DNA from 2 places in the Nonomuraea antimicrobica genome. Region 2 is predicted to be linked to the other one. Evidence: predicted binding sites of a transcription regulator. Region 2 holds the regulator's gene; the other holds the start of a gene.

Region 1 (7,509 bases), on a different contig from region 2:
GCTCCTGGATGTCCAGCGCGGCGGGGATGCGGTCGACGCGCTCGCCGACGGCCTCGATGCGGTCGTCCACCGACTCCAGGCGCTCGCCGGCCTGCTCGGCCCGCGTCGCCAGGCCGTTGAGGTGGGTGTCGAGGCCGCGGAAGCGGGTGTCGAGCCCGCCGAATTGGCCGTCGATCGTGTCGAAGCGGCTGCTCATGTGCTCTTCGGCCTCGACCAGCCGCTCGTCGATGGCGTCGATCTGGCCGTCGAGCTTGTTGAAGCGGCCCTCGTTGCGGGTGGCGATCTCGCCGACGTGCCGGTCGTTGGTCGCCATGCGCTCGTCGAGCGAGGTGAAACGGGCGTCGACGCGTACGTCGAGGGCGTCGAAGCGGTCGTCGTGGCGGCCCAGGTGCCCGTCGAGGGTGCCCAGCCGCTTGTCGACCGCGCCGAGCTGGCCGTCCATGGACGTGAGGCGCTTGTCCACGCCGCCGATGCGGCTGTCGAACCCGTCGAGCCTGGTGTCGATGTCGGCCAGGCACTCGTCGGCGGACTCGAGGCGGCTGTCGAACCCGGTGAGCCTGGTGTCGAGGCCGGTGAGCTTGCCCTCGGCCCGGTCGAGCCGGGCGTCCACGCCGCTCAGCCGGGCCGCCAGGCGCTGCTCGCTCTCGCCGAGTTGCACGGCGACGTGCCGGTCGGTCTCGTCGAGGCGGGTGACGAGGCGCTGCTCGACGCCGGACAGGCGGGCGGTGAACTGCTCGTCGGCCTCCTTGAGCCGGGCCACGAGGCGCTCGTCGGCCTCCAGGAGGGCCGTGGCGAGGCGTTGGTCGGTCTCGTCGAGCCGGCCGCCGAGCCGCCGGTCCGTGTCGTCGAGACGCGTGCTCAGGCGTTCGCCGGTCTCGTCGAGGCGGGTGCCGAAGTGCTGCTCCGTGGCGTCGAGGCGGGTGGCGACGTGCTGCTCGGCGGCCTCGACCCTGCCGGTGACCTGTTCGACCGTCTCGCGCAGGCGTTCCGTGACGCTCTCCGAGAGGTCGCCGACCACGACCTCGACCCGGTCGGTACGTGACGTCAGCTCGGCCATCGACTTGTCGAGCCGGGTGAAGCGGCTGGCGGCGGCCTCCATGCTGGAGTTGAGCCCGGCCAGGGTGGCGGCGAAGTCGGACATCCCCTTGGTGATGCCGTCGGTGGTCTCCAGCACCGACTGCAACCGGTTGAGCGCCTCTTCGACGCCCTCGCCCATGGTGCCCAGATCGGTCCACAGGTTCGGCAGGTCGGACACCGGCGCCACCCGGGCGTCCACGTCGCCCACCCGCTCGCCGACGGCGTCGACGTGGTCGCGCACGGCCTCCATGTGCTGCGCCAGGCCCTCCGCCCACATCGGCGGCTTGGCGGAGATCTCGTCGAGCCGCCCGCTGACCGTCTCCAGGGTGCCGCTCAGCCCGCCCAGCTCGCGCTCGCGCACCTCGCGCAGCAGCCACTCCATGCCTTCGAGCCGCTGGCGGATCTCGTCGAGCACGGCTCCCTGGGTGCGCTGCTCGTAGACGTGGTCCTGGGCGGCGCGGGCGAGCAGGTCGCGCATCCTCTTGGGGACGACGTCGGCGTTGTACGCGCCCGGTTGGAGAAGGGTGGTGTGATTGGAATGGTCCACCGAAAGCTCCTTCGCTCGCCGACGGTCTGCTGCGCAGCGGTGGGGTAGGTCAGGTTCATATGGGAAAGCGAGAACGCGGCTAACCGCGATAGAGGGCGAACTCCCGCCCGCCCACCTTAGCCTTTCGATCAAGGTCCGTCAGGGCTGAATTGAAAGATCGCGATTATCGTACGGATGGCCGGATTCGGTGATTCGGGCAGGTGAGAGGTCCTTGCAGAGGATTACCGAGGGTTTGTCGAGAATCCTGGTCAGAATGACGACCAGGGAATTCGGGCCGCTGAGCCGCAAATCGGTGCGCAGGCGTTCGATGTCGACGGCGGAGCCGCGCTTCTTGATGGTGACATTACCGATTTGTCGTTCCCGAAGGGCGGCGCGGAGTTTCTTCAGGGAGAAGGGGAGGACGTCCTCTACTTCGTATCCGGCCGCCCATGGGGTGGTCGCCGGGGCGTCGGCCGTGACGTACGCGATCATCGGGTCGAGCAGCCGCCCGCCCACCAGTTCGGCGACCTCGCCCACCAGGTGCGCGCGGATGGCGGCCCCGTCGGGCTCGTAGACGTAGCGGCCCGGCGGGCCGACCGGGGCGCGGACGCCGGCGGCCGTCAGCGTGTGGCCCCCGGGCAGCAGGGTGGCGCGCCTGCCTCCGCCCTGCCCGGTCCAGAGCGTGGCCTCCTTGACCTCCCCCTTGTACGAGATCCACTCGGCCTCGGCCCTCTCGGGGATGAACTCGTACGGGAGGCCGGGGGCGACCTTGAGACAGGCCAGACCGGCGCGGGAGATCAGGCCGAGCACCACGGGCCAGGGCGGCGAGTAGGCCATCGGGTCGAACGTCCGGCCCCTGCCCGTGCGCCGGGCCGGATCGGCGAACAGCACGTCGTAGTTCTCGGGGCGTACCTCGGCCGCGTCGGCGACGCTCACCGTCACCCGGTCGGCCAGGCCAAGCGCCTCCGCGTTGGCCCGGGCCACGGCGACGGTCAGCGGGTCGGTGTCCACGGCGCTCACCGTGCACCCGGCGCGGGCCAGCGCGAGCAGGTCGCCCCCGATGCCGCAGCAGGCGTCCACGACGCGCGGGGCGCCGCCGTGCAGGGCGAGCAGGCGGCGGGCGCGGTGCTCGGCGACCTCGGCGCGGGTGGACTGTTCCAGGCCGTGCGGCGTGAAGAACATCCGGCCGGCGTCCGCGCCGAACTTGGCCCTGGCCCGCTGTCTGAGCCCCGCCTGGGTGAGGGCGGCGGAGGTGAGCCCGGCGTCGTACGTCTTGCGCAGGGTGGTGGCGGCGACGACCGGGTCGGCGCCCGTCAGCTCCCCGGCCTCCGCGAGAGCCCGCCGGCCGCGCGGGGTCAGCAACTCGGTGAAGGCGTCGAGGTCCACGTCACCCGACGTTAGCGCCACGGCACGCCCGCCCTGTCATGTGCGGTCGTCAGGGGGCCCGCCAGGGGGTCCGCTGTGACGGAACGGCGCTGGAGCGGCGAGGTGCGGGTGTGGGACGTTCGCGCACGTGGAAGACTGGGTTACGGGGCCGCCGCCGCGCAGGTCCGTTCCGCTGGGGCGCTCGCCCGTCTGATCGCTCTCAGCAGACGCGTTCGTGTTGACTGTCAAGCCCCTCTTGCATATGTTTCCTGTTGGCACTCTCCCCTTGAGAGTGCCAACGTGCGACGAGGCAGGTCTGACACCCGCGACGGCAGGCCGGGCTGGTCGCCTCTTCTAGATCATTCAAATCTGAAGGGGAGGTCCGATCGTGACGACCGCCACCAAGGTTCCCGTTAAGCCGCTCGGCGACCGCATCGTGGTTCAGCCGCTGGAGGCCGAGCAGACCACCGCTTCCGGCCTGGTCATCCCTGACACCGCCAAGGAGAAGCCGCAGGAGGGCAAGGTCCTCGCGGTGGGCCCGGGCAACTGGGACGAGGACGGCGACAAGCGGATTCCGCTCGACGTCTCGGAGGGCGACATCGTCCTCTACAGCAAGTACGGCGGCACCGAGGTCAAGTACGGCGGCGAGGACTACCTCGTGCTCTCCGCCCGCGACGTTCTCGCGATCATCGAGAAGTAGGCCGGATGTGTCGAGCCCCGGGCGCTCTTGAGGGCGGCCGGGGCTTTCGACGCCAGGAGAGGACTCTCAGCAATGGCGAAGATCCTGGAGTTCGACGAGGGTGCCCGCCGCGCGCTTGAGCGCGGCGTGAACGCCCTCGCGGACGCCGTGAAGGTTACCCTCGGCCCGCGTGGCCGCAACGTCGTCATCGACAAGAAGTTCGGTGCGCCGACGATCACGAACGACGGTGTCACCATCGCTCGTGAGATCGAGCTGGAGGAGCGCTACGAAAACCTCGGCGCCCAGCTCGCCAAGGAAGTTGCCACCAAGACCAACGACGTCGCGGGCGACGGCACCACCACCGCGACCGTCCTGGCCCAGGCCATGGTCCGCGAGGGCCTGCGCAACGTGGCGGCCGGCGCCTCGCCGCTGTCGCTCAAGCGCGGCATCGACAAGGCCGCCAAGGCGATCAGCGACAAGCTGCTCGCCAGCGCCCGGCCGGTCGAGGACAAGAAGGAGATCGCCAATGTGGCCACGATCTCCGCTCAGGACGCGCAGATCGGCGACCTGATAGCCGAGGCGTTCGACAAGGTGGGCAAGGACGGTGTGCTCACCGTCGAAGAGTCCAACGCCATGGGCATGGAGCTCGAGTTCACCGAGGGCATGCAGTTCGACAAGGGTTACCTGTCGGCCTACATGGTGACCGACCCCGAGCGGATGGAGTCGGTCCTGGAGGACGCTTACATCCTGCTCACCCAGGGCAAGATCTCCTCCATCGCGGACTTCCTGCCGCTGCTGGAGCAGATCGCCCAGACGAAGAAGCCGCTGCTCGTGGTGGCCGAGGACGTCGAGGGCGAGGCCCTGGCCGTGCTCGTTACCAACAAGATCCGCGGCACCTTCACCTCCGTGGCCGTCAAGGCCCCGGGCTTCGGCGACCGCCGCAAGGCAATGCTCCAGGACATCGCCATCCTCACCGGCGGCCAGGTCGTCAGCGAGGAGGTCGGCCTCAAGCTCGAGCACGTCGGCCTCGAGGTGCTCGGCACGGCCCGCCGCGTCGTGGTGACCAAGGACAACACCACGATCGTCGACGGCGCCGGTGACCAGGCGGCCATCGAAGACCGCGTCAAGGAGATCAGGCTCGCCATCGAGCAGTCCGACTCCGACTGGGACCGCGAGAAGCTGCAGGAGCGCCTGGCCAAGCTCGCCGGCGGCGTGTGCGTGCTGCGGGTCGGCGCCGCCACCGAGGTGGAGCTGAAGGAGAAGAAGCACCGCCTCGAGGACGCGATCTCCGCGACGCGCGCCGCGATCGAGGAGGGCATCGTCTCCGGCGGCGGCTCCGCGCTGATCCACATCTCGAAGGACATCGACGACCTCGGCCTGACGGGCGACGAGGCCACGGGCGTCGCCATCGTGCGCCGTGCCCTGGTCGAGCCGGCACGCTGGATCGCCGAGAACGCCGGCCTCGAGGGCTACGTGGTCACGCACAAGGTGGCCGAGCTGGAGCCGGGTCACGGCCTCAACGCCGCGACCGGCGAATACGGCAACCTGCTCGACCAGGGCGTCAGCGACCCGGTGAAGGTCACCCGCTCGGCCGTGCAGAACGCGGCCTCGATCGCGGGCATGCTCCTCACCACCGAGGTGCTCGTGGTGGACAAGCCCGAGGAGGAGGCCCCGGCCGCCGGCCAGGGTCACGGCCACGGCCACTGACCGCTCTCTTCCGCCGTCCGTACGGCCCGCACCCGCTGGGGTGCGGGCCGTACGGCATTTCCGGCCCGTCCACGGGCTCCTGAAAGCCTGGACCAGGGCCGGGTGGCCCAACCGGGGCTGAGTGGCCCGACCAGGGCTGGGTGACCCCACCAGGGCCGGGTGGCCCGCAGGTGGTCACCCACGTGGCCGTCAGCGGCACGTGCCCCTGTGGCCGCCGGCGGCGTCTTCCGCCACGGGTGCCCCCAGCCGCGAGGTGCCTTCAGTCGCGAGGTGGCTCTGGGGCCGCGGGGATCTGGAGCTCCTGGAGGTCAGGGGTGAATGAGGGGAAGGTTTCGACCTTCGATGCCGCAGGTGGGGATGTGGGGAAGTGTGGAGAAAGGGGTGATTAGCCGAGTAAACCGGGAACGCGGGATAAGCGTCTGGGGTCTGACAAATATCGTGCATTCCGGGTTATCCCCTGAAACATTATGTCAATGATAAGCCTTAGTGTGGTCGGCCGATTACTGGTCGTTATCGTCGCTTCAATGTGACCAATCCGTATCCGTTCGCCATGACGACAGGCCCGATCAGTACGGGCATCATGCCTATCGTGAGCGAGGGAAGCGTCGCCGACGCCAAAATTGGGGTAAGGCTCGCGTCGAGACTTCCGGCACGGACGGATGACTCCGACCTAAGAGAACTGACGAGCCTCGCTGTGCAGGGAGATCGCAGTGCGATCGAATCCCTGCTCGGCGAGTTGCGTCCGATGGTGGTGCGGTATTGCCGTGCCAGGCTGGGCAGGGTTTCTGGGCAATATCACATTGCCGATGACGTGGCCCAGGAGGTGTGCATCGCGGTGTTGTCCGCGTTGCCGCGGTACCGCGACATGGGGCGCCCTTTCGCGTCGTTCGTGTTCGGGATCGCCTCGCACAAGGTGGCCGATGCGCTGCGCAGTTCGGTGCGCTCGGCCGTACCGACCCAGGATCTGCCCGACGGGCCCGACGACGGGCCGGGGCCAGAGGAGACGGTGGTCCGCTACATCGAGGTCGAGCACGCCCGCAGGCTCCTGGCCAGGCTGCCGGACAACCAGCGGGAGTTGCTGCTCCTGCGGGTGGTGTCGGGGCTGTCCGCCGAGGAGACCGGTAATGTACTCGGCATGTCACCAGGAGCCGTCCGCGTCGCCCAGCATCGGGCGCTGGCCAGACTGCGGCAGATGGCCGAGCTGGAGTCGGCTTGACCCCAGAGGACGAGACCGATGCGCTGCTCGACGCGCTCGGTCGTGGCGAGCGGCCCGACTCGGACGATCGAGCAGTGCGGTTGCTGGCCGCGCTGCTCGATGACGTCGGTCAGCGGCGCTCTTCGGTGTCGATGACGCCGTCGACGTAGCCTCTGGCGTAGTCCCAGCTCACGTAGTCGGCGGGGTCGGGGTGGAAGGCCGGCTCGTGCACCTGCGGCTGGCCTTTCTCGATCATCTGTTTCAGGTTGCCGCGCAGCAGCTCCCAGTCGAAGAAGTGCTGCTCACCGCACTCCGGGCAGTCGAGCACGAGCCCCAGCACTCCCTGTGGTTCGAGCAGGGAGCGGAAGACCTCGACGTCGGCGAGGTCGGTGATGGCCTCGTCGCGTTCGGCCGCTGTCAGTGGCTCGGCGTCGTCGAGTGCGCCCATCGCCGAGGAAGGGTCGTTCGGGTCGTCCGCGAACGGATCGCGGGGGACGTCTTCCAGCACCTTCCCACCATATGACCGAAGCGGCCCGCGCGGTGGGGATTACCTCAGCCATCCGCGTCTGGCTGCCTCGACACCTGCGTGAAAGCGGGACTGAGCGCCCAACTCGGTCATCGCGTCGGCGAACCTCGCGCGGACGGTGCGTACCGAGACGCCGAGCTGCCGGGCGATCGACTCGTCGCACAGGCCCTGCGCGGCCAGGCGCAACACCTGGGTCACGCCGTCGCCCCGGTGGCTCCACGGCAGCGGTACGGCGCGGGCCCACAGCTCGTCGAACAGGGAGCACAGCACGCCCACGACGACCGAGGTGCGGACGAGGTAGAAGTTGTAGGCGTGGTCGGGCAGGTTGCCGCCCCAGTGCGCGGGCAGCCCCGCCACCTCGGGCCCGACGGTCATGAACCAGCTCGGCACCCGGTCGAGCGTGCGTACCATGCCGCCGGCGTCGATCAGGCTGG
Region 2 (7,509 bases):
GAAGTCCGTTGCGAATCGGTAATCACCTGTGTCGTGCGGAGGAAGATCCACACGGTTAGGGTGAGTGTGCGACACTTCAGCTAAAAAGACGATTCAGGGTCGGGCGAGCGCCACCTGGCGAGGACACGACTGGGTAATGCACCCTAACGAACCGGGGAAACCTCAAGAACCGGAAGAGCGTAAACCCTCTGGGAAGGCCGCGCGTCCCACTGATGTGACCACCGAAACCCTTCTGGCCGACAGGTCGATGGGGGCGGTGCCGGTCGGGTGGGATGCCGACATGGCCGTAACCGCGCTGTACAGCGCGCACTTCCGGTCGTTGGTGCGTCTCGCCGTGTTGCTGGTGCGCGACATGGCAACGGCTGAGGAAGTCGTGCAGGATGCGTTCGTCGCCATCCACGGCGCCTGGCGTAGACTGCGTGATCCCGACAAAGCACTCGCCTACCTGCGTCAATCTGTCGTCAACCGGTCCAGGTCCGTGCTGCGTCACCGCGCGGTCGTCGAGAAGTATGCTCCCAAGGGCCTGCCCGACGCCCCGAGCGCCGAGAACGGCGCGATCGGCGAGTTGGAACGCTCTGCCGTCATCGAGGCGTTACGCGCCCTGCCCACCCGCCAGAGAGAAGCACTCGTCCTTCGCTACTACGGTGATCTGTCCGAAGCTGAGATCGCCCACGCCATGGGCATCAGCAAGGGCGCGGTCAAGAGCCACACGGCACGTGGCATGGCCGCCCTGCGATCGGTCCTGGAGAAAATGTCATGACCCAGCCCCCCGACGAGCACGGCGAACGCCTGCGCCGTGCGCTCCGCGCGGAGGCGGACGCGGTCGTGCCCTCGCCGGACGGACTGGAGATCATCCGTGCCCGCATCGAGCGGCGTGGCGTGCGCAACCTGTTCTGGTGGCGTGCGGGGGCGGCCGCCGCCAGCGCGCTCCTGGTGGCGGGGGCGGTCGTGATGGCCGTTCCCGAGCTGCGCTCCCAGATCATCGACCGCATGTCCGTCCAGCCCGTGGACGACGAGTCCTCCAAGGCTCCGACCAACTCCTCGACCACCCGCTCCCTGCCGCCGCCGTCGGAGGAGCCCGCCCCGGTGCCGTCGCATCCGGTCGTGATCCCCGAGACCTCGGCGCCCGCCTCCCAGAAGCCCTCGCACAAGGCCGACTCGACCAGCAGGCCGTCACCGTCGCCCACCCCGACCCCGACCCCCACCACGACCGAGTGCCCCACGCCGCTCGCCGAGCCGCAGCCCGAGCCGCCGTCCGACTGCCCCTCGCTCTCGCCCTCTCCGACGCCCACGGCCGTGGAGACGACCGTGCAGCCGTCGCCGTGCCCGCCGGAGGAGTGCCCACCGGCCGACGAGGTGACCGAGCCACCGGTCGCCGACGGCGGGGTCACCCCGTTGCTCGACACCGACCAGACGACGCCCTAGCGGCTCACCAGCGTCCCGTACGGCTCAGCAGCACGGCCGCCGCCGCCACCCCCGCCGTGGACGTCCGCAGGACCGTCGACCCCAGCAGCACCGGCGCCGCCTTGGCCGCCATGAACCGGGCCAGTTCCTCCTCCGAGACCCCGCCCTCAGGACCCACCACCACCACGATGTCGCCGCCCGCGGGAAGCGCCACCCCGGACAGCGGCTCGGCCGACTCCTCGTGCAGCACCAGCCCCAGCGCCGCCTCCGACAGCAGCCGCTCCACCTGCCCGGTCGAGGCCGGCTCGGCCACCTCGGGCAGATGGAACCTGCGGGCCTGCTTGCCGGCCTCGCGGGCCGTGGAACGCCACCGGCCCAGCGCCTTGGCGACCTTGTCGCCCTTCCACTGGGTGATGCTGCGCGCGGCCGACCACGGCACGATCACGTCGACGCCGGCCTCGGTCATCATCTCGACGGCCAGCTCGCCCCTGTCGCCCTTGGGCAGACCCTGGACGACCACGAGCCGGGGCCTTGGCGCCTCGACGTCGTAGCGGCTCAGCACGTCGAGGCGGAGCGCGTCTTTCAGCGTCTCGCGCACGACGCACTCGGCGACCGCTCCGGCCCCGTCGGTCAGATCGACCCGCTCACCGGCCCGCAGGCGGCGTACGGCGGCGGCGTGCCGCCCCTCGGGGCCGCCGAGCGTCAACTCGGGGCCGTCGAGGTCGTGGGACAGGAAGACCGGTGTGGTCACCGGCCGTTGAAGGCGTCGCGCAGCCGGGAGAAGAAGCCCTGCTGCCCCGGGGCGAACTTGCCCGGCGGCCGCTCCTCGCCCCGCAACCTGGACAGCTCGCGCAGCAGCTCCTCCTGCGCGAGGTCGAGGCGGCTCGGCGTCTCGACGTTGACGTGGATCAGCAGGTCGCCCCGGCCCGACTCGTTGAGCCGCTGCACGCCCCGCCCGTACATGGTGATGACCTGGCCGGACTGCGTGCCGGGCCGGACGTCGATCTCCTCGGCGCCGTCGAGCGTCTCCACGGTCAGCACGGTGCCGAGGGCGGCGGCGGTCATCGGGATCTGCACGGTGCAGTGCAGGTCGTCGCCGCGGCGTTCGTAGATCTCGTGGGCCCGCTCGACGATCTCGAGGAACAGGTCTCCGGGCGGGCCGCCGCCGGGGCCGACCTCGCCCTCGCCGGCGAGCTGGATGTGGGTGCCGTCCTCGACGCCCGCGGGGATGCGGACCTTGATCGTGCGGCGGGTGCGCACCCGGCCGTCGCCGGAGCACTCCTGGCAGGGGTGGCGGATGATCGAGCCGAACCCGCCGCACTGCGGGCACGGCCGCGAGGTCATGACCTGGCCCAGGAACGAGCGGGTGACCTGGGAGATCTCACCGCGCCCGTTGCACATGTCGCAGGTGTCGGGATGGGTGCCCGCCGCCGCTCCGGCACCGTGGCACACCTCGCAGAGCACGGCCGTGTCGACGACCAGCTCGCGCGTGGTGCCGAACGCCGTCTCACGCAGGTCGAGCTCCACCCGGATCGTGGCGTTGCGCCCCCTGCGGGCGCGCGAGCGTGGCCCGCGGGCGCCGCTCGCCGTGCCGAAGAAGGCGTCCATGATGTCGCTGAACGGGAAGCCCGCCCCGAACCCGCCGGCGCCCGCGCCCGCACCGGCGCCGCCGAAGGGGTCGCCGCCCAGGTCGTACATCTGGCGCTTGTTCGGGTCGGACAGCACCTCGTAAGCCTGCGTGATCTCCTTGAACCGCTCTTGGGTCTCAGGATCGGGGTTCACGTCGGGGTGCAGCTCGCGGGCGAGTCGGCGGTAGGCCTTCTTGATCTCGTCCTGACTTGCGTCACGGCGCACCCCGAGGGTGGCGTAGTAGTCGCTGTTTGCCACTTATCGACCTCTTATGATGCAGCCAGGATCTGGCTGACGTAGCGTGCCACCGCGCGTACGGCGCCCATCGTCACGGGATAGTCCATCCTCGTCGGCCCCAGCACGCCGAGCCGGGCGAGTTGGTTGTCGCCAGAACCGTATCCCGTCGCGACGACGGATGTGCCGCGCAGGTAGGGGTTTTCCGAGCCGATACGCACGGTGAGCGCGGACGGGGTGTCTGAGGAAGTCTCGCCGAGCAGCCGCATCAGCACCACCTGCTCCTCCAGCGCCTCCAGGACGTCGCGCAGGCCGATGGTGAAGTCGGCGCCGGCGAGGTTGGCCGCCCCGGCGAACACGATCTTCTCGTCGTGCCGCTCGACCAGCGTTTCGAGCAGCACCGACAGGATCGTGGCGACGGCGGGCCGATCTTCGGCAGGCAGCCGCTCCGGCAGGTCGGCGACCAGCTCGGGCACACTGCTCAGGCCGCAGCCGTCGAGACAGGCGTTGAGCACGGCGCGCAGGTGGGCGATCCGCGCGTCCTCCACCACTTCGGGCAGCTCGACGGCGCGCTGCTCGACGCGGCCGGTGTTGGTGATCAGCACGAGCATGACCCGCCGGTCACTCAGCGGGACCAGCTCGACATGCCTGACGGTCGAACGGGTGAGCGTCGGGTATTGCACGACGGCCACCTGCCGGGTGAGCTGCGCCAGCAGGCGCACCGTGCGGGTGACCACGTCGTCGAGGTCGACCGCACCGGCGAGGAACGTCTCGATCGCCCGGCGCTCGGCCCCCGACAGGGGCTTGACCTGCGAGAGCCGGTCGACGAACAGCCGATAGCCCTTGTCGGTCGGCACCCGCCCCGCGCTGGTGTGAGGCTGGGTGATGTATCCCTCGTCCTCCAGCGCGGCCATGTCGTTCCTGACCGTCGCAGGGGAGACCTTCAGGTTGTGGCGCTCGGCCAGCGCCTTGGAGCCCACCGGTTCGTTGGTGGACACGTAGTCTTCGACAATGGCGCGGAGCACCGCCAGCTTTCGATCGTCGAGCACGTGCTCACCTCCTGCCTCTTGTCTTTATCAGGAACGAGGTGTCTAGCACTCTGTGTTCCTGAGTGCCAAGTGTACGGCTCTCGCCCACAAGGTGCGATAACACCGCGTCCCCTCCTGGTCTGGCTTCTTGCGAGCGACAGGCCTCACACTTGCCCACATGACCGACGAATCCCAGCCCCCGTCGTACGGCCCGCCGCCAGGGCAGGGTCCCTACCACGGTCAACCACGACCGCCTCAGTACGGCCCGCAGCCCGGCTCCCAGCCCGGCCCGCCATCAGGCCCACAGCCAGGCCCACAGCCAGGCCCACAACCAGGGCAACAGCCGGGTCCGCCGCCCGGGTACGGCCAGCCGTCACCTTTCGGACAAATGCCACCTTTCGGACAACAGCCCCAATCGCCACAATTCGGACAGGCGCCACCTCCGTTAGGTGAGCCGGCCCCGTTCGGCCCGCCACCTCAGTACGGACAATACGGCCAACAAGCCCAATTTCCACCGCCAATATCTTCCAAAGCCATAAAACCCAGCCTGTGGTGGCTGGCCGGCGCCTGGGGCGTGTTCGTGGTGTGCCTCGCGGCCGGGGTGGCGCTCTTCGTCGGCGGCGTGGCCGACGCGGGCCCGACCCGTACGTTCGCGTCCGGCGAAAGCGTCACCGTACCCGTCGACCCGGCCGAGAAGCCCGGCGTGTACATCGCCAGCGACACCCAGGTCAGCTACGACTGCGCCATCACCGGCGGCCCAGGACAGGCCAGGCTCGCCAAGACCACCGGCACCCAGACGGTCACGACCGGGGGCGCGGTGTGGGAGCAGTTCCTGGTGATCAACGCACCGGCCAAGGGCGACTACCAGCTCACCTGCGTCAACCAGGAACAGGCCACCGTGCGCTACGGCGTGGGCCCCGACGCCATGTCGGCCGTGGGCGGCGTCGCCGGCGGGCTGGTCGCCCTGATCGCGATCCCGGTAGCAGGGCTGCTCGCCGCGGTCGCCGGCACGATCGTCGTCCTGGTCCGCCGCGGCGGCGCGCGTAAGCGCCTTGCGGTCGGTGGGTGATTTGCTACGGTCCCCGTGTGTACGAGGGCGATGTGCTGGCGGGAAATTGGCGGCGGCCGGGCAAGGGGAAGATCCCGAAGGTGCCCGCCGAGCCGGACCTCGTCGTGGAGGACGCCGACAGCGGCTTCTGCGGCGCCGTGGTGGCCTGTGACAAGGAGGCCGTCACGCTGGAAGACCGGTTCGGCAAACGCCGGCTGTTCCCGCTCGCGCCCGCCGCGTTCCTGCTGGAGGGCAGGCCCGTGACCCTGGTACGCCCCACGGCGTCCACCGCTGGGTCCACCGCTGGGTCCACCGCTGGGTCCACCGCTGGGGCCCCCGCCGGGCCCAGGCGCAGCGCGTCGGGCTCGATCGCCGTGGAGGGGCTGCGGGCCAGGGTGGCCAGGCAGAGCCGGATCTACGTGGAGGGCGTGCACGACGCCGCCCTCGTGGAGCGGATCTGGGGGCACGACCTGCGGGTCGAGGGGGTGGTCGTCGAATACCTCGAAGGGGTCGACGACCTGCCGGCCATCGTCGCGGAGTTCGGGCCCGAGCCGGGGCGACGGCTGGGCGTACTGGTCGACCACCTGGTGCCCGGTTCCAAGGAGAGCCGGATCGCCGCCGAGATCACCTCGCCGGACGTGCTGGTGGTGGGGCATCCGTTCGTCGACATCTGGCAGGCGGTCAAGCCGTCGGTGCTGCGCATCCCCGCGTGGCCCGACGTACCACGCGGGGTGCCGTGGAAGGAGGGCGTGATCGCCGCCCTGGGCTGGCGCATGGAGCCCGCGCAGGCGTGGCGGCGGATCCTCGGCGCCGTCTCGACGTACACGGACCTGGAGCCGGAGTTGCTCGGCCGGGTCGAGGAGCTGATCGACTTCGTTACGGAGGCACCATGAGCCAGGACCCGTCCCAGAGCCAGGACCCGCCCCAGCCGCCGCCCGACGACGACGCCACGCGCAGCGTCTCCCCGTCGGACCTCCCACCTGCCCCGTCCTCCGGCCCTCAGCAGCCGGGCTACGGGGACGACGCCACCCGCAAGGTCTCCCGATCGGACCTCCCGCCACCCTCGCCCTCCGGCCCGCAGCAGCCCGCCCACGCCGAGCCCGGCCCGTACGGCCAGCCAGACGGCTACGCCCAGCCCTCTTACGAGCAACCCGGCGCGTACGGCCAGCCTGCTTACGGCCAGCCGGGCAACGACCAGCCGGGGCACGGCCAATCAGCCCCGCACGGCCAGACCCCCTACGGCCAGTCCGGCCCGCACGGCCAGACCCCCTACGCCCAGCAGGCTCCCTACGGCCAGCAGGCCCCGTACGCTCAGCAGGCCCCTTACGGCCAGCAGGTCCCCTACGGGCAGCAGCCCGAGTCGGCCCCCGGCTACGGCCAGCAGCCGCCGTCCGGCCACGGTCAGCAACCGCCCTCCGGCTACGGTCAGCAGCCGCCCGCCGGCTACGGCCACCCCGGCGCATACCCGCCCCCGCCTCCCGGATACGGCCCCGCCCAGCACCAGGCCCCCCAGGGCTACGGCCGCCCCCAGGAGCCGTACGTCCCCGGCAGGTTCGGCCCCCGCCCCGGCACCGACGACACCACCATGGCGATGTTGTCGCACCTCCTGGGCCTGCTGGTCTCCTGGATCGGCCCGCTGATCATCTATCTGATGAAGAAGGACGAGTCCCCCTACGTCAGAGACCAGGCGGCGGAGGCGCTCAACTTCCAGATCACCATGTTCATCGGCTACGTCGTCTCCGGGATCCTGATGGTCGCCTTCATCGGCTTCATCCTGTTTCCCGCCGTCTGGATCATGTCACTGGTCTTCCACATCATGGCCGCGATCGCCACGAACAAGGGCGAGCGCTACCGCTACCCGCTGTCCATCCGCATGATCACCTGAGGCGGTGCCGGTCAGACCAGCAGGTCCCGGATGAGGGCGTCGGCCAGCAGCCGCCCCTGAAGGGTCAGCACCATGAGACCGGCCTTGAACGGCTCGGGCTCTAGCAGCCCGCGCGCCAGGGCACTCGCGACCGTCGCGCGGGCGGCGGGCGCCACCTCGGCCAGCGGGTAGCCCGAGATCAGCCGCAGCTCCAGCATCAGCCGCTCGGCGTCGCGGTCGTCCTGGCCGAGCACCTCGCGGGCGTGCGCGGGCGAGTCTCCGGCGGCCAGGCGCTGGGCGTA

What was found. The regulator HrcA, encoded in region 2, represses chaperone genes, less so after heat shock. The targets are predictions, from matches to a motif close to TTGGCACTCTCNNNNNGAGAGTGCCAA.
Region 1: a site for HrcA is predicted at 3,241-3,267, ahead of groES (co-chaperone GroES). Genes of this name have one in related genera too.

What each region holds. Positions count from the first base shown of each region.
Region 1 covers NZ_BAAAZP010000238.1:51,201-58,709, forward strand. Annotated here, with positions in the region: gene ABD844_RS50255 (hypothetical protein) at 1-1,624, opposite strand, end outside; gene ABD844_RS50260 (class I SAM-dependent methyltransferase) at 1,763-2,989, opposite strand; gene groES (co-chaperone GroES) at 3,357-3,668, shown strand; gene groL (chaperonin GroEL) at 3,741-5,354, shown strand; gene ABD844_RS50275 (sigma-70 family RNA polymerase sigma factor) at 5,935-6,570, shown strand; gene ABD844_RS50280 (DUF5319 domain-containing protein) at 6,680-7,057, opposite strand; gene ABD844_RS50285 (helix-turn-helix transcriptional regulator) at 7,097-7,509, opposite strand, start outside.
Region 2 covers NZ_BAAAZP010000187.1:108,763-116,271, reverse strand. Annotated here, with positions in the region: gene ABD844_RS42500 (SigE family RNA polymerase sigma factor) at 248-760, shown strand; gene ABD844_RS42495 (hypothetical protein) at 757-1,425, shown strand; gene ABD844_RS42490 (16S rRNA (uracil(1498)-N(3))-methyltransferase) at 1,430-2,155, opposite strand; gene dnaJ (molecular chaperone DnaJ) at 2,152-3,291, opposite strand; gene hrcA (heat-inducible transcriptional repressor HrcA) at 3,303-4,316, opposite strand; gene ABD844_RS42475 (hypothetical protein) at 4,876-5,364, shown strand; gene ABD844_RS42470 (DUF3097 domain-containing protein) at 5,382-6,236, shown strand; gene ABD844_RS42465 (DUF4870 domain-containing protein) at 6,233-7,228, shown strand; gene hemW (radical SAM family heme chaperone HemW) at 7,240-7,509, opposite strand, start outside.